Regions from separate parts of the Thauera mechernichensis genome, predicted to be linked through region 4. Evidence: predicted binding sites of a transcription regulator. Region 4 holds the regulator's gene; each other region holds the start of a gene.
What was found. The regulator sigma-54, encoded in region 4, starts transcription at its own class of promoters, with help from an activator protein. The targets are predictions, from matches to a motif close to TGGCACGCTTNCTGCTNA.

Region 1 (4,361 bases), on a different contig from region 4:
GGTCGAAGTTGCGCGCGGCTTCCGACACCGGGAGCCCAGCGCCCGAGACGATGCCGGTGACGCCGAGCACGGCGAGGATGTTGAACACGTTGCTGCCCACCACGTTGCCGACCGCGATGTCGCGCTGGCCGCGCATGGCGGCGACGATCGAGGTGGCGATCTCGGGCATCGAGGTGCCCACCGCGACCACGGTCAGTCCGATCACCAGGTCGCTGACACCGAAGGCGCGCGCAAAGGCGACGGCGGAATCCACCAGCCAGTCTGCGCCCACCACCAGCATCGCCAGGCCGACCCCCACCAGCGCGATCTGTACGGCCCAGTGGCGGTCCCAGTTCGAGGTCGGAATCTCGGAGGCGAATTCGTCTTCCACCGCTTTGGAGGCGCGCCGGGACTGAACGACCAGGAAGAGGGTGTAAGCGATCACCAGGCCGAACATCACGATCGACTCCAGCAGCCCGATACGGCCGTCGAGCGCCACCACCACCAGCAGCACCGAGGCGCCGATCATGATCGGGATCTCCTGGCGGATGATCTGCTCATCGACCAGCAGCGGCGTGATCAGGGCCGAAATGCCCAGGATCAGCAGGATGTTGGCGATGTTGCTGCCCACCACGTTGCCGATCGCGAGGTCGGGGCTGCCCGACAGGGCTGAACCCACCGATACCGCCATCTCCGGCGCACTGGTGCCGAAGGCGACCACGGTGAGGCCGACCACCAGTGGCGACACGCCGAAGGACACTGCCAGCCGCGAGGCGCCGCGCACCATCACGTCGGCGCCGATGACGAGGACGGTGAGACCGAGGACGAACATCAGGGTTTGTTCGAGCATGGGGAAGGATCTTGCGTTGTGATGTGAGGTGCAGGGGAGCGGGGAAGACCGTTACCGTGGAAGGACGTTCGCGGTCGAGTGTGGCGGTGTTTCGATGGTCGTGGGTCGGTGATCAAAAAAGACGCCTCCCTCCGTCGCCGGAGAGAGGCGTGCGGTTCGTGGCGCTATTTTAGAGCCCGGCGTCGGCGCGCAGTGCAGCGGCCTTGTCGGTCTGCTCCCAGGAGAACCCGGGTTCGTCGCGGCCGAAGTGGCCATAGGCGGCGGTCCGCGAGTAGATCGGGCGCAGCAGGTCGAGCGTCTGGATGATTGCCTTCGGGCGCAGGTCGAAGTGCTTGCCTACCAGTGCCACGATCTGCTCGTCGGCAATCCTGCCCGTACCGAAGGTATTGACCATCAGCGACACCGGACGTGCCACGCCGATCGCGTAGGCGACCTGCACCTCGCACTTGTCGGCCAGCCCAGCGGCGACGATGTTCTTGGCCACGTAGCGCCCGGCGTATGCGGCCGAGCGGTCGACCTTGGAGGGGTCCTTGCCCGAGAACGCGCCACCGCCGTGGTGGGCTGCGCCGCCGTAGGTGTCGACGATGATCTTGCGCCCGGTCAGGCCGCAGTCGCCGTGCGGGCCGCCGACCACGAAGCGGCCGGTGGGGTTGACCAGGTAGCGTACGTTGCCCTGCATCAGTTCGGGCGGCAGCACCGGCTTGATGATCAGCTCGATCACCGCCTCACGGATCTGCTCCTGCGTGACGTCCGGGTCGTGCTGGGTCGACACCACCACGGTGTCGATCGCAGTCGGCTTGCCGTCGACGTACTTCACCGTGATCTGGCTCTTGGCGTCCGGGCGCAGCCAGGGCAGGCGGCCGTCCTTGCGCACCTCGGCCTGGCGCTGCATCACGCGGTGCGCGTAATGGATCGGCAGCGGCATCAGGCTGGCAGTCTCGTTGGTGGCGTAGCCGAACATCAGGCCCTGGTCGCCGGCGCCCTGGTCGAGCGGGTCGTCGTTGGCGTTATTCACGCCCTGGGCGATGTCGGGCGACTGGCGGTTGATCGCCGCCAGCACCGCGCAGCTCTTGTAGTCGAAGCCGATGTCGGAGTTGTCGTAGCCGATGCGGCGGATGACGTCCTGCGCGATCTCGCGATAGTTGGGGTGTGCGGTGGTGGTGATCTCGCCCGAGATCACGACGAGGCCGGTGGACACCAGCGTCTCGCAGGCGACGCGCGCCTTGGGGTCCTCGGCCAGGATGGCGTCGAGCACGCCGTCGGAGACCTGGTCGGCGACCTTGTCCGGGTGGCCTTCGGAGACCGACTCGGAGGTGAAGAGGAACTCTGCCATGCTGCTACTCCTTGAAAAGCAAAAATCCCCGTTTTTCTGGCCTTGCGTCTGCGGCCAGCTCCGGGGATTTCGTCGAGCAGCCGACGCTTTAGCAGTATTTGTACGGCAGCCGCGCTGCCATGCCGCCCTGCAAGTTGTCGAGTTAACTCGGCGGTAGGGCACGGATTATAGACCGGGACGGCGGGGTGTGTAAGCATTCGGGGCTGGTGAACCGTGCCGGCATTCTCAATGCGCCCCTGCCGGCCCCCGCTTGGACCCTGCCCGTGCTGTTTCAATCCCTCTTTCGTCTGCTCTCGCGCCTGCCGCTGGCCTGCCTCCACCGCCTGGGCGGCTGGGCGGGCTGGCTGACCTACAAGGCCTCGCCGTCCTATGCCCGCCGTCTGCGCGAGAACCTGTTCAACGCCCTCGGTCGCGAGGACGAGACGGTGCTGCGCGCAGCCATCGTCGAGGCCGGTCGCCAGGCGCTCGAGCTGCCCTTCATCTGGGGGCGGCCGGCGGCCGAGGTGGTGGCGAGCGCAGTGCGCACCGAGGGCTGGGATCTGGTCGAGGCGGCGCGCGCCGAGGGCGCCGGTATCCTCTTCATCACCCCGCACCTGGGCTGCTTCGAGATCACCGCGCAGTGCATTGCGGCACAGATCCCGATCACGGTGCTCTACCGTCCGCCGCGCAAGGACGTGCTGCAGCCGCTGATGGAGGCAGGCCGCGCGCGCGGCCAGATGCGCACCGCGCCGGCGGACCTGTCGGGCGTGCGCAAGCTGGTCAAGACCCTGCGCAGCCACGAGGCGGTGGGCATGCTGCCCGACCAGGTGCCGGGCGCGGGCGAGGGCGTGTGGGCGCCCTTCTTCGGCAAGCCGGCGTGGACGATGACGCTGGCCGCGCGCCTGGCTGCGGTCAAGGGCGTGCGTGTGATCTACACCTGGGCCGAGCGCCTGCCGCGCGGCGAGGGCTACGTGTTCCGCCTGCAGGCGCCCACCGAGGCGCTCACCGGGGAGCTGGAGGCCGATGTTGCGATCATCAACCGCGAGGTCGAGCGCATGATCCTGCAGTGCCCGCAGCAGTACCTGTGGGGCTATAACCGCTACAAGGGGCCGCGTCGCGAACGCGAGGACATCGTCCCTGTTGCCGGCGCGCCTGCTGATGCGGCGGCACCCGATTCACCAACGCCGCCCCGCGGCGATGCGGAGGGCAGGTCGTGAGCCGCGTGGTCATTGCCCTCATCTGGCTGCTGCACTGGCTGCCGCTGTCGTTGTTGTCCCGTATCGGAAGCGGTTTCGGGTGGCTGCTGTACTGGCTGGTGGTGCCGCGGCGCAAGGTGGTGCTGATCAATCTGCGCTTGTGCTTCCCCGATCTGTCCGAGTCCGAGCGACGCGCGCTCGCCCGCCGCCATTTCGCGGTCACCGGGCGCAGCATGCTCGAGCGCGGCCTGGCCTGGTGGGCGAGCGCAGAGCGCCTGCGCGCCACCGTGCGCATCGACGGCCTCGAGCGCCTGCAGGCGCTGCGCGCCGCCGGCCGGCCGGTGCTGCTGCTGGCGCCGCACTTCGTCGGCCTCGACATGGCGGGCACGAGGCTGTCGCTGGAGGGTGACTTCGTCAGTGTTTACTCGCCGCAGAAGGACAAGGTGATCGACCGCTGGCTCTACCACGGCCGCAGCCGCTTCAACGATCAGCTGTTGCTGTCGCGCCATGACGGCGTGCGCGCTACCGTCAAGGCGATGAAGTCCGGCCGCCCCTTCTACTACCTGCCCGACCTGGATTACGGCCGCAAGGAGTCGATCTTCGTACCCTTCTTCGGCGTGCCGGCGGCCACCATCACCGGCCTGCCTCGGCTGGCGCGCCTGGCGGGGGCGGCGGTGGTGCCCTGCGTGGTGCGCATGCTGCCCGGTGGCGGGGGCTACGTGCTCGAGCTCGGCGAGCCGTGGGCGGACTATCCATCGGACGACGTCGAGGCCGATACCCGGCGCATGAACGCCTGGCTCGAAGGCGTGGTTCGGACCATGCCCGAGCAGTACTACTGGGTGCATCGCCGCTTCAAGACGCGCCCCGAAGGCGAGCCGCGCATCTACTGATGTCGTGCGAAAAGCTCGCGGCTGGCGCCGCTCCTACAGCAGGCCGCCGCGGCCGATCGACCCCCGTGGGAGCGGCGCGAGCTGCGAGGGGTTGAAGGCGATGCGGCTTGGGGGGCGATGAAAAGCTCGCGGCT
Region 2 (4,361 bases), on a different contig from region 4:
CTGTAGGTCGGCGGCACGGTCGCGGCATCGACGACATCGGTGCGGCGCACGAAGTAGAACGATAGCGAGTGCTCCTTGCCGAGCGAGTCGAAGATCTTGAGCGCGGTCGAATAGGTGTAGGTGCTGTCGTCGTTCGGGTTCGGCGGAACACTCCCTGGCAGGGCCGGCGGGGCGGGGTCGGGGATCGTCGGCGCATCCGCACTCAGGTTCAGGCTCAGGCCCACCTCTGAGGTGGCAGCCGCACCGACGCCGGTCGACGGGATCACCATCGTGCGGAACGAATCCGCGGTGACCGAGGCGGGAGCACGCACGTCACCCGAGATGGGGTCCACGACCTGGTAGCCCATCAGCCGGTCACCGAGCGCCGTGATGATGTAACCCTGCTTGTCGATGTTGAACTGGCCGTTGCGCGTCAGCGCATAGCCGCCGTTCTGCAGTTCGACCTCGAAGAAGCCGTTGCCGTTGATCGCCATGTCCAGCGGATTGCTGGTGGTGGTGATGTTGCCCTGATTGAAGGTCTGCCGCACCGCCTGTACCGCACTGCCGATGCCGATCTGCACCTTGGACACCGCACCGGTGAGCGAGGACGCATAGGCGTCGGCAAACACCGTACCGGAGTTCTTGAAGCCCACCGTGCTGGCGTTGGCGACGTTGTTGGAGATGACGTCAAGCGCTTTGGAGGAGGAGTTCAGGCCACTGAGGCCCTGCTGAAATGCCATGGTCGCTGCTCCGGATCAGAGGATCTGCTTGATGTCCGCAACCTTGAACACGCCAAGGTCACCTACCTGGAGGTCCGTGCCGCTGTTGCCGCGCACGATGCTGGTGACCGGACCGAACTGCAGCGTGCGCCCGCCGACCGCCTCGTTGCCCAGCGTCGCCGACAGCGACAGGGTGTAGATGCCGTCGGCAGCGCGCGAACCGTCATCGGCCGAGCCATCCCAGACGAAATTGTGACTGCCAGCGGCAACCGCGTCGAAATCCATCTGCTTCACCGCGAGCCCGGCGCTGTCGCGCACCGTCAGCGTGACGCGGTCGGCCGGGCCGTCGATCTCGAAGCCGCCCACGGCCCCGGCCTCGGTGAGGGCCAGGCTGCGGCCTTCGACCAGCACCCCGCGACCAAGCAGCGCCGCCGCATTGAGCCCCTCCGACGACGCCCGGGAATCGAAGAAGGACTGCACCAGCTTGTTCAGCCGCTCGATGCCATCGACCGTGCTCATCTGCGCGAGCTGGGAGGTCATCTCCGCGTTCTCCATCGGGTTCATCGGATCCTGGTTCCTCAGCTGCGTCGTCAACAGCTTGAGGAAACGGCCCTGCTGGTCTTCCTGGGGCTTCTGGACGGGCTCGCTGCGGGCCAGGCTGGCCAGCACGCTGTTTGCAGTCTGGTTGTTCGAGACGGTGGTCATGGTGTGCTCCTGCTAGCGGCATCGTTTGCCGGACGGGCTTACTGTCCGATCTGCAGTGTCCTCTGGAGCAAGGTCCGTGCCGTGTTCATGATCTCGGCGTTGTTCTGGTACGAGCGTGACGCGGAAATCATGTTCACCATTTCCTCGGCGACGTTGACGTTGGGCATCTCGACGTAGCCCTCCGCGTTTGCCGCCGGGTTGTTGGGCTCGTACACGAGCCGCATCGGCGCTGCACTGTCGACGATCTGCGTGACCTGGACGCCGATCGCGCCGGGTCCGGCGACCGGACGGGCGGCGAACACCACCTGCTTGGCGCGATAGGGTTCGCCGGTCTCGGTCGTGACGCTGTCGGCGTTGGCGAGGTTGGACGCCGTGGTGTTGAGGCGCATCGACTGCGCGTTGAGCGCAGAACCTGCGATCTGGAAGACGTTGAGCATGCTCATGGCTGGACTCCTTACTGACCGGTGAGCGCGGTGTTGAGCGAACGCAGCATGCCGTTGATGAAGGTCACGCTCGCCTCGTAGCGCAGCGCATTCTCGGCAAACGCGGCACGCTCGATGTCCATGTTCACCGTGTTGCCATCGACCGAGGACTGCAGCTCGGTACGGTACTTGGCGTAGTTCTCCGCGCTCGCGGAGGCACCACCCGTGATGTGTCCGGCATGCGTGGTCTGGAGCGCGACACCGCTGCGCGCGGCTGTCATCGCCCCTTGCAGGGCGCTCTTGAAGTCGATGTCGCGCGCCTTGAAGTGCGGCGTATCAGCGTTGGCGATATTGGAGGCGAGCAACTCCTGCCGGTACGCCTGCAGGTTCAGCGCGGTCTGGTGGAAACGGAACTGGTTGTCGACTAGGGTCTTCATCGCATGGCCTCGGGAACGGGCTGCACCATCGCGGCACGGGGGAATGCGGCATGGCGGGCTTCCATGAACCCGTGGTCGCAGCTTTCATGCCAGCCATGTTACGAGGCATGGCGGGCCTCCACTCTCGCGATAAGACCGCGGAAAGCAGCCCTTCTTTGCCGCTTGCCCGCGCATCGCGGCAAAAGCTGCCGCCTTGCCCTGTTCCTCTGAGCGTGCTGCAATCCCACCCATGAACACGTCCGCGACCTCTTTCCCTCGCGCCCGCCCGGGCACGCCGGGACGCGGCCCAGGCCGCTGCATCGGCGCCCTGCTCGCCAGTACGATCGTGGCGACGGCCGCCTCCGCCCACCAGCCCTCGGAGCCGATCGAGCACGCGGTGCAGGCGTTTCTGGAGCACGAGGTCCAGGGCATGCCCGGCGACATCCGTATCGGCGTAAACCGCTTCGACCCGACAAACCGGCTGCCGGCCTGCGCCAGCATCGCCCCCTTCCTGCCGCCAGGGGTGCGCCCGTGGGGTGCGATCAGCGTGGGTATCCGCTGCGACGCGCCGATGCCGTGGACCGCCTACGTTCAGGCACGGGTGCAGGTGTTCGGCCCTTACCTCGTCGCTGCACGGGCCTTGCGCTCATCGGAGCGCCTCGACGCCGTCGATGTCGAAGTCCGCGAGGGTGAACTGAGCGCCCTTCCGGACAACGTCCTTTCGGCGCCGGAGCAGGCCGTGGGTCACATCACCCGCTTCGCGGTAGCCGAAGGCATGCCGCTGCGCGCAAGCGTGCTCCGGCAAGCCAACGCGGTCAGCCGCGGCCGCCCCGTACAGGTGTACACTCAGGGCGAAGGCTTCACCGTCTCCGGCGAAGGACAGGCACTCAACGACGCAGCGCCCGGAGAACGCGTCCGCGTACGCCTGCCTGGCGGACAGATCGTCCACGGCGTGGCGCGTGCCGACGGCGGTGTCATGCTGGGTTTTTGATACGGCGAGGGCACACGCTTCGACATAGCGGATAATTCGCTAAAGTTTAGCGAAGGGGTGCCGTAGACCCTTTCGACTCATAGTGTTCCTGGAAACCATCATGAAGATCGAAAGCTCGGGCAAGGCCTACGTCCCCACGCCCGCACAGGACAACCGCGCGCCAACTGCGCGTGCGAAGACCGAAGCACAGAGCAGCGCCGAAAGCGTCCAGATCTCGCCGATGGCCTCGCTCATGCGCAAGGCCGAAAGCACGATCTCCGGTACGCCCGAGGTCAACATGCAGCGCGTCGACGAGATCCGCCAGGCCATCTCCGAGGGCCGCTTCAAGGTCGACGCCAGCCGGATTGCCGACGGGCTCCTCGACAGCGTCAGGGAAATGCTGGGTTCGCGCGGCTAAGCCAGGAGCGTTAAGATTCGCGCACGCGAACTTCCTGCCCACGCCGGCCCGACCCCATGCAGACTACCGCCCAACCGCCAGCAGAACTCCAGCGCATCGCCCTCCTGGTCGAGGCCGAACTGCTCCAGCTGGGTGAGTTCCTCGCCCTGCTCGACCGCGAGGAGGCCGTGCTGATCAAAGGCGACACCGACGCCCTGCTGGCCATCGCCAACGAGAAGAACGAGCGCTATCGACAGCTGCAGCGGCTCACCGATGAACGCAGCCGCCTTCTGGGGCGTGCCGCGCTCACCAGCGCCGACGCGGCCATGCGCACGCTTTTCGGCAACCTGCCGCGCGTGCTGGTGCGCTGGGACGAACTGGTCAGCGCAGCCCGCCAGGCCCGCGACCGCAACGCGCTCAACGGCAAGCTGATCCTCGAACGCATGGCCGGCAACCAGGCCGCCCTGTCCATCCTGCTGTCAGCCGCCAACCACCCGCAACTGTACGACGCCGACGGCCTCTCCAAGCCTACCGGCGGCGGCCGCATGCTCGGTAGTGCCTGAATATTTATCCAGTCCTGCAGTCTCATCAGCCACGCGCTCTCTGCTATCCTTGCGCCCTTCGTGACACCGAACGGGCGCGCAGCATGGCTGGCAAGCAAGACACTCCAAAGCAGTACGACGAATCGTCCTTCCGAGTCCTGAAGGGGCTGGAGCCGGTGCGCGAACGCCCCGGCATGTACACCCGTACCGA
Region 3 (4,361 bases), on a different contig from region 4:
CGCCATACGCCACCGTCACCACCGAGGAGTCAAACACACGCAGCAGCAGGTCAGACATCGGACGGCTCCACGACGGCAACGGCAAGGTCCGCGCGCCCGGCAGCGCCACAACCTCCGCCCGTGCCGCCGCCTTCGCCGAGCAGGCGCGAGTTGCGATCGTTGCGCAGCACGAGCGGCTGGATCCTGCGCCCGGGTGCGTGCGCCTTGGCGATCGCCTCGGCAATCAGGTGGTGGTGCGGCGAGCGCGAACAGGCGGGGTCGGTGTTTGCTGCGTCGCCGGTGAGCAGGAAGGCCTGGCAGCGGCAGCCGCCGAAGTCCTTCTCCTTCTCGTCGCAGCTGCGGCAGGTCGTGCTCATCCACTCGTCGCCGCGAAATTTCCGGAAGGTCGGCGACTCGTTCCACAGCCACGCCAGGCTCTTGTCGCGGATGCTGGGAAATTCCAGCCCCTCGATGACGCGCGCCTCCTGGCAGGGCATGGCAACACCGTCGGGCGCAATGGTGAGGTGGATCGAGCCCCAGCCGTTCATGCACGCCTTGGGGCGGCCCTCGTAATAGTCGGGGATGACGAAGTAGATCGTCATGCGGTCGCCAAGACGTTCGCGCGCGGCCTGGACCGCACGTTCGGCGGCCTGCAGTTGCTCGCGCGTCGGCAGCAGTTCGTCGCGATTGACCATCGCCCAGTTGTAGTACTGGATGTTGGCAAACTCGAGGTAATCGACGCCGATTTCCTCGGCCAGGCGCAGGATGTCCTCAACCTGGCCGATGTTCTGGCGGAACACCGGCACATTGAGCACCATCGGGAAGCCATGCGCCTTGATCATGTGCGCGACCTTCACCTTGAGGTCGTGCGCCCGCGCACCAACCAGGGTGTCGGTGAGTTCGCGCTCGCTCGACTGCAGCGAAAGCTGGATCTGGTTGAGGCCGGCGGCCTTGAGCGCGCTGAGGCGCGCCTCGCTCAGGCCGACACCCGAGGTGATCAGGTTGGTGTAGTAGCCCAGTGCGCGCGCATCGGCGACCAGTTCCTCGAGGTCGTCGCGCAGCAGGGGCTCGCCACCGGTAAAACCGAGCTGCAGCGCGCCCAGTTCGCGGCCTTCGCGCAGCACGCGCTTCCACTCGGCGGTGGACAGCTCTGCGGTCTCGTCGCGGGCGTAATCGACCGGATTGCTGCACCACGGACACTTCAGCGGACAGCGGTAGGTGAGCTCGAGCACCAGCCACAGGGGCTTGCCCTGCCCATCAAGCCTGACGACGGATCCATCCTTTGGCACGGAACACCTCCAGGAATTTGTAGACGCCCTCGGCCACGCGTTCCTCGTCGCCCGGGTAGCGCTGCTGCAGCTCGGCGACGACTTCGGCGACGGTGTGTTTGCCGTCGCAGCGCTCGATGATGTCGCCGGCGGTCTGGTTGAGCTTGACGATGCCTTCCGGGTAGAGCAGGACATGGGCGTCCTGAGTGGGCTCCCAGCGGAAGAGATACATCGGGTTGAGCGCGTAGCGCTCGCCCGCGGCAGGCGGGCTGACGGCTGAGTCGTTCATGCGGGCATCCGCTCCGGGCAGGCGCCGGCCGGCCGCCCGCAGGCAGGCCGGGCGGCCGGACTTTCAGCGTACGTAGACGTAGGCGGTGACTTCGAAGCCGAGACGGATGTCGCAATAAGCGGGGTCGGTCCACTGCATGATGTGTCTCCTCTTGAATGATGGTGGCTGAACCGGCTTGTTTGCCGGCTCAGGGGCCATCATCCCGGTGACAGCAGCCGGCGGGATCCGCAGGATCGCGACCCCGCCATCGACGCGATCACCAGCGCGAACTGGCGAATATCATGATTCTTCCGCCACTGGCGCCGGTTTTGATGCAGATCAACGCAGAATCGGCACGACCTGGTCAATCGCCTCGACCAAGCGCTCACCCGCGGCATCTGCCCTGCCCTGCCAGCCATCGAAATGCAGCAGTTCGGGCAAGGGCACGCGCCTGAGCCAGCCGGCCGCCTCCAGTTCGGGGCGGGCATGGAAGTCGCGGACGTAGCCGATGCACAGGTAGGCGATGGGCACGATCTCGGGCGGAATGCCGAGTGCCTCACGCAGCGCCGGCGGGTGCAGGATGCTCACCCAGCCTACGCCGAGGTTCTCGGCCCGTGCCGCGAGCCACAGGTTCTGCACTGCACACACGGCGCTGTAGACGTCCATGGCGCCGATGTGGGTGCGGCCGATCACCACCGGGCCGTGACGGCTGCGATCGCAGGTGATGCAGATATTGACCGGCGACTCGAGGATGCCCTCGAGCTTGAGATTGCGGTAGGTGGCGCGCTTGCCCTCCTCGAACATCTGCTCGGCCTCGGCATGGGCGGCGAGGAAATCGGCATGGATCTTCGCGCGCACCGCGCGCGCGCGCACGACGATGAAATCCCACGGCTGCATGAAGCCCACCGAGGGCGCGTGATGGGCGGCCGTGAGCACGCGCGCCAGCACATCGTCCGGGATCGGGTCAGGGAGGAACTCGCCGCGTACGTCACGGCGGGTGTGGATGGCGCGATACACCGCGTCGCGCTCGGCGCTGCTGAACCGAGGGTTGGCCTGGAAACGGGTGTCCTGCGGCGGTGCGCAATGCACCTGGGTCTGGCTGCTCATGAAGTAGTCCCCTTGTCGACGAGCAGTGGGCAGCCGCCGACCAGACGGCTGCAGGAAACACTTCGAGGCCGGTCTTCCGGCTGCGGATCATCTCGTCCGGACGCCTTCCCGATCCTGACGACCAGTGGCTGGGCGAACCTTGCCCGGACAATCCCCTTCACGGCGCTGGGCGCGCGGCGGATTGGCACCGCCTTCCCGATTCTCCCGCGCAAAGCGCGGGCACCTCGAAGTCGAGAGGGCCAGATTCTAGCCACATGCCCGCCATCTCGCGACACCTGTGCGCTGGCTCGTGCCGCGGTATTGAGCCTGCCCCTTCACTCCACCCTTCACTCCCCCCTTCGCCGCCCGGCACGGTGCACCAGCTTGGTGACAGGCGCACCAACACAGTGCGCCCGGCGCATCTGCCATCGCGGCAGATCCAGTCAATCCGGGGCTTTCAAGGCGTTGAAGTGCATGGCACGGTCCGTGCTTAATGCAAACCAGCCCAGCACGCAAGGATGCGAACAGGGCTTGCCTCCGCCAACGCAGGTGGGGGCCGGCGGATACGAATACGTATGTCGTCGGCCATTTCCATCCGATGTCGAACCGCGTCCCGCGGAGGCCGTCATGCTTGAGCCGGACTCACCCCGTGCCCAGGTATCGCCAGGCCCAACGCGGGGCCGAATGAGTGATACCAGCATGAAGATCGTTCTCGTTGGCCATGGCATGGTCGGCCACAAGTTCCTCGAGGAACTCCGGCAACTGCAGATCCCCGGTGCGGAAGTCACCGTACTGTGCGAGGAGCCGCGGGTCGCCTACGACCGTGTGCACCTCTCCGAATTCTTCGCCGGCAAGACGGCGGAAGACCTCTCGCTGGTCGCCCCCGGCTTCTTCGCCGAGGCAGGCTTCACGCTTCGGCTGGGCAGCCGCGCGGCGGCGATCGACCGCCGCGCACGCACGGTGACGACGCAGGACGGCGTCACCCTGCCCTACGACAAGCTGGTGCTGGCCACGGGGTCCTATCCCTTCGTGCCACCGGTCAAGGGCAGCGAGCGCGACCAGTGCTTCGTCTATCGCACCATCGAGGACCTCGAGGCGATGAAGGCGGCTGGCGCGATCTCGCGCAAGGGCGTCGTGGTGGGCGGCGGCCTGCTCGGCCTGGAGTGCGCCAAGGCGCTGCGCGACCTCGGCCTCGAGACCCACGTCGTCGAATTCGCGCCCCGCCTGATGGCGGTGCAGGTGGACGACGAAGGCGGCCGCATCCTGCGCAACAAGATCGAGGCCCTGGGCGTGCAGGTGCACACCGAGCGCAACACGGTCGAGATCACCGACGGCCGCAGCGCCCGCCACCGCATGGTGTTTGCCGACGGTACCCACCTGGAGACCGACATGATCGTGTTCTCCGCCGGCATCCGTCCGCGCGACGAGCTCGCGCGCCAGAACGCACTGGCCGTCGGCGCCCGTGGCGGCATCGCGATCGACGACCACTGCCGCACCAGCGATGCGGCGATCCTCGCCATCGGCGAGTGCGCGGCCTGGCGCGACCAGACCTTCGGCCTGGTGGCCCCGGGCTACGAGATGGCGCGCATCGCCGCCCGCCAGCTGGCAGGTGACGCCCAGGCCGCCTTCGGCGGTGCGGACATGAGCACCAAGCTCAAGCTGATGGGCGTGGATGTGGCCAGCATCGGCGACGCCCACGGCAGGACGCCGGGCTGCCGCAGCTTCCGTTACGCCGACGAATGCAAGCAGGTCTACAAGAA
Region 4 (4,361 bases):
CCGCTTCGGCGGCAGCCGCCTGCGCAGCGAGCTGACGCGGCGCGGGATCGACCGTGAACTGATCGAGGCAACACTCGCCACGGAGTGCGTAGAATCGGAACTGGAGCGTGCCCGCGCAGTGCTGCGCAGCCGCTTCCAGGCGGCCCCGGCGGATGCGCGCGAATGGGCGCGCCAGGCCCGTTTCCTGCAAACCCGCGGCTTTGCACCCGAACTGATCCGCAAGCTGCTGAAAGAACCCCGCGATGAGTCTGCTTAAGGTCTCCAGCCTGCAAAAGCGCTACAAGGCGCGCACCGTGGTCCACGACGTCGGCTTCGAGGTCGGTTCGGGCGAGGTCGTCGGCCTGCTCGGCCCCAACGGCGCCGGCAAGACCACCTGTTTCTACATGATCGTAGGCTTGGTCCGTGCCGACGGCGGCCAGATCAACCTCGACGGCACCGACCTCACCCACCTGCCGATCCACGCCCGTGCGCGTCTGGGCCTGTCCTACCTGCCGCAGGAGATGAGCGTCTTCCGCAAGCTCACCGTGGCCGAAAACATCCGTGCCGTGCTCGAGCTCCAGGGGCTCGATGCGCACCAGGTGAAGACCCGGCTCGACGAACTGCTGCTCGAGCTTGGCATCAACCACCTGCGCGACAACACCGCCGTCTCACTCTCCGGCGGCGAGCGCCGACGTTGCGAGATCGCGCGCGCACTTGCAACCGACCCGCGCCTGATCCTCCTCGACGAACCCTTCGCAGGGGTCGACCCGATCGCGGTCATCGACATCCAGAAGATCATCCGCTTCCTCAAGGAGCGCGGCATCGGCGTGCTGATCACGGACCACAACGTGCGCGAGACGCTCGGCATCTGCGATCGTGCGTACATCATCAGCGAGGGCCGGGTACTGGCAAGCGGCGAACCGGCCGAGATCATCGACAACGAAAGGGTGCGCCAGGTTTACCTGGGCGAGCATTTCCGCCTGTGAATCCGCGCGCGCGTCGACAGCGATGAAACCAAGCCTCCAGCTCAAGCTCTCCCAGCACCTTACCCTGACGCCGCAGCTGCAGCAGTCGATCAAGCTGCTGCAGCTGTCGACCATCGAGCTGAACCAGGAGATCGAGCGCTTCCTGCTCGAGAACCCGATGCTCGAGCGCAGCGACGGCGACGGTGTCGAGTTCGTACCACCGCTACCACCGGGCAGCCCCCCCGAGCACGAGGCCAGACAGCAACAGGCAAACACCCCCGAGGCGCCAGCCAGCGCTGCGGACAGCGAGGCCGGCGACCATGCCGACCATGGCAGCGCCGACGAAGGCATGGACTGGTCCAATGTCGGCAGCGGCGCATCGAGCCGCAGCGAGGACGACGACGACGTCGATTACCAGGAACTGCAGGCGGCTGGCGTCTCCCTGCGTGACCATCTCGACCAGCAGGTGTCGCTGTCGCCGCTGTCAGACCGCGACCGCGCCCTCGTGCGCTTCATCATCGAAGCCTTGGATGACGACGGCTACCTTCACCAGCCGCTCGATGAGCTCCTCGAACTGCTTCCGGACGACGCCGACGTCGATGTCGATGACCTGAACATCGCGCTGCGCCACGTACAGAACCTCGAGCCCGCAGGCATCGGCGCGCGCAGCCCCAGCGAATGCCTGTCGCTGCAGCTCCGTACCCTGCCGGCTTCGGCGACGCGCACGCTCGCGCTCGAGATCGTCGACAAGCACCTCGAGCTGCTCGCCGAGCGCAACTTCGTCAAGCTCAAGAAGCTGACCGGCTGCGACGACGAAGCCCTGCGCGCCGCCCATGCCCTGATCTGCAGCCTCGACCCCCACCCCGGCTCGCGTTACTCGAACGCCGAGACGCGCTACGTACTGCCGGATGTGGTCGTACGCAAGCTGCGCGGGCGGTGGACGGTCAGCCTGAACCAGGAGGCAATGCCGCGTCTGCGCATCAACCGCCTGTATGCCAGCCTGCTGCAGCAGAACCGCGGCCAGGGTGGCGGCCTGAGCGGACAGTTGCAGGAGGCACGCTGGCTGATCAAGAACGTGCAGCAGCGCTTCGACACCATCCTCCGGGTGTCCCAGGCCATCGTTGACCAGCAGAGGCAGTTCTTCGATCATGGGGAGGTGGCAATGCGACCACTCACCCTCCGGGAGATCGCGGACCAACTCGAGCTGCACGAGTCCACCGTGTCGCGCGTGACCACGCAGAAGTACATGGCGAGTCCGCGCGGGGTGTTCGAACTCAAGTATTTCTTCGGTAGTCACGTCGCCACCGACACCGGTGGAGCGGCCTCGTCCACGGCGATTCGCGCGCTGATTCGCCAACTGGTCGACGCCGAGGACAGCAAGAAACCGCTGTCCGACGCCAAGATTGCCGAAGTCCTTGGCCAGCAGGGTATCGTGGTCGCACGGCGCACGATCGCCAAGTATCGCGAATCCCTCAATATCCCGCCGGTCAGCCTGCGCAAATCCATCTGACAAAAACAGGAGTCAACATGAATCTCAACATCACCGGGCGCCACGTCGAAGTCACTCCGGCCATTCGCGACTACGTCACCTCCAAGCTTGATCGCGTCATCCGTCACTTCGACAACGTCACCAGTGTCGCGGTGATCCTCTCGGTCGAGAAGCTCAAGCAGAAGGCCGAGGTCACCCTGCACGTGCGCGGCAAGGACATCTTCGTCGAAAGCGATGATGCCGACCTGTACGCGGCCATCGACGCGATGACCGACAAGCTCGACCGCCAGGTGCAGAAGTACAAGCAGAAACTGGCCGACCACAACCACGAGACGATCAAGCACCAGGCCCCCGAAGCCTGACGCTTTCGTTTCAGCCCCACGTCCGGGGTATGGTTATAATGCGCCCGTTTCCAAGACGCGGCGCCAGCATGCCCCGGGACGGCCGGTCGCACCCTGCGACCGGAATGCCTGCGATATTGCGCGAACCCTCCAGCGAATGAGCCTGATATCCCAACTCCTGCCACTGTCCAATGTGGTGGTCGACCTCGACGCGAGCAGCAAGAAGCGCGTCTTCGAGCAGGCGGGCCTGCTGTTCGAAAACAATCAGGGCATCGGGCGCAGCACCGTGTTCGACAGCCTGTTCGCGAGGGAGCGCCTCGGCTCCACTGGCCTCGGCCAGGGCATTGCGATTCCGCACGGGCGCATCAAGGGTCTCAAGGAGGCGGCAGGTGCGTTCCTGCGCCTTGCGAGCCCGGTGCAGTTCGACTCGCCCGATGGCCGCCCGGTGAACATGTTGTTCGTGCTGCTGGTCCCCGAGCAAGCCAACGAGACCCACCTGCAACTGCTCTCCGAGCTGGCTCAGATGTTCAGCGACCGCGGCTTCCGCGAAGCGCTGCAAGCCGCGCCGGATGCGGACCATATCCACCAGATGTTCATGAACTGGGGCGCCGATGCGGCAGACCAGCGTCGCGCGGCTGTATGAGGCGCATCGCGACAACCTGCAGCTGAACCACATCAGCGGCAACCTCGGCGCGAGCCTCGCGGTCGCCGAGGACCGCATGTGGCCGGCCGATCTCGTCGGCCACCTCAACCTCATCCACCCCACACGGCTGCAGGTCATGGGCGCGGCGGAGCTCGAATGGGCGCGCCGCCAGTCAAACGACAAGGTTGCTCACCACCTCAACGAGATCTGCTCCGCGCACCCGCCAGCCCTGATCGTCGCCGACGGCTGCGAAGTTCCCAATATCGTGCATGGGGTTTGCGTGGCACACGACGTCGCACTGTTCAGCGCAGCCCACCCATCGGCAAGCGTGATCGACCAGTTGCGGCTCTACCTGTCGCGCGAGCTGGCGGAGAAGACCTCGCTGCACGGCGTGTTCATGGATGTGCTCGGACTGGGCGTACTGATCACCGGCGACTCGGGTGCAGGCAAATCGGAGCTCGCGCTGGAGCTCATTTCCCGCGGTCACGGCCTGGTGGCCGATGACGTCGTCGAACTGTCGCGCATCGCTCCCACCGTACTCGAGGGGCGCAGCCCCGAGATGCTGCAGGACTTCATCGAAGTGCGCGGCCTGGGCATTCTCAACATCCGCACCATCTTCGGTGAAACGGCGTGCCGCCGGAAGATGCGCCTGCGCCTGATCTGCCACCTCGAGCGCCGCCAGCCGGGCCCCGGCGATCCCAGCCGCCTGCCCTTGCAGCAAGAGGTCCAGGACATCCTGGGCGTTGCAATTGCACGCGTCGTGCTGCCGGTTGCGGCCGGCCGTAACCTGGCCGTTCTGCTCGAGGCGGCGGTGCGCTCGACCATCCTGCAATTGCGTGGCATCGATTCGACCCAGGACTTCATCGAACGCCAGACGCGGGCGATGACGCCGCCGGAAGACTGATGCAGGCGGCGCGATGAGAACGCCGATACGCTATCTGCTG

Region 1: metK (methionine adenosyltransferase) is a predicted target of sigma-54. The motif match lies at 2,251-2,268, and genes of this name have one in related genera.
Region 2: flgB (flagellar basal body rod protein FlgB) is a predicted target of sigma-54. The motif match lies at 2,337-2,354, and genes of this name have one in related genera.
Region 3: nirB (nitrite reductase large subunit NirB) is a predicted target of sigma-54. The motif match lies at 3,077-3,094, and genes of this name have one in related genera.

The regions. Positions count from the first base shown of each region.
Region 1 is NZ_JARQZE010000009.1:29,550-33,910, reverse strand. It holds gene P7F68_RS13030 (calcium/sodium antiporter) at 1-829, opposite strand, end outside; gene metK (methionine adenosyltransferase) at 999-2,162, opposite strand; gene P7F68_RS13020 (lysophospholipid acyltransferase family protein) at 2,426-3,358, shown strand; gene P7F68_RS13015 (lysophospholipid acyltransferase family protein) at 3,355-4,227, shown strand.
Region 2 is NZ_JARQZE010000002.1:285,504-289,864, reverse strand. It holds gene flgE (flagellar hook protein FlgE) at 1-719, opposite strand, end outside; gene P7F68_RS04245 (flagellar hook assembly protein FlgD) at 735-1,403, opposite strand; gene flgC (flagellar basal body rod protein FlgC) at 1,442-1,846, opposite strand; gene flgB (flagellar basal body rod protein FlgB) at 1,858-2,262, opposite strand; gene flgA (flagellar basal body P-ring formation chaperone FlgA) at 2,492-3,232, shown strand; gene flgM (flagellar biosynthesis anti-sigma factor FlgM) at 3,333-3,629, shown strand; gene P7F68_RS04220 (flagella synthesis protein FlgN) at 3,686-4,171, shown strand; gene P7F68_RS04215 (DNA topoisomerase IV subunit B) at 4,255-4,361, shown strand, end outside.
Region 3 is NZ_JARQZE010000001.1:210,354-214,714, forward strand. It holds gene pqqE (pyrroloquinoline quinone biosynthesis protein PqqE) at 51-1,268, opposite strand; gene pqqD (pyrroloquinoline quinone biosynthesis peptide chaperone PqqD) at 1,237-1,536, opposite strand; gene pqqA (pyrroloquinoline quinone precursor peptide PqqA) at 1,600-1,737, opposite strand; gene bluB (5,6-dimethylbenzimidazole synthase) at 1,855-2,622, opposite strand; cobalamin riboswitch at 2,672-2,864, opposite strand; gene nirB (nitrite reductase large subunit NirB) at 3,301-4,361, shown strand, end outside.
Region 4 is NZ_JARQZE010000003.1:186,947-191,307, forward strand. It holds gene recX (recombination regulator RecX) at 1-256, shown strand, start outside; gene lptB (LPS export ABC transporter ATP-binding protein) at 243-965, shown strand; gene P7F68_RS05875 (RNA polymerase factor sigma-54) at 988-2,454, shown strand; gene hpf (ribosome hibernation-promoting factor, HPF/YfiA family) at 2,472-2,795, shown strand; gene ptsN (PTS IIA-like nitrogen regulatory protein PtsN) at 2,932-3,417, shown strand; gene hprK (HPr(Ser) kinase/phosphatase) at 3,386-4,321, shown strand; gene P7F68_RS05895 (AsmA family protein) at 4,335-4,361, shown strand, end outside.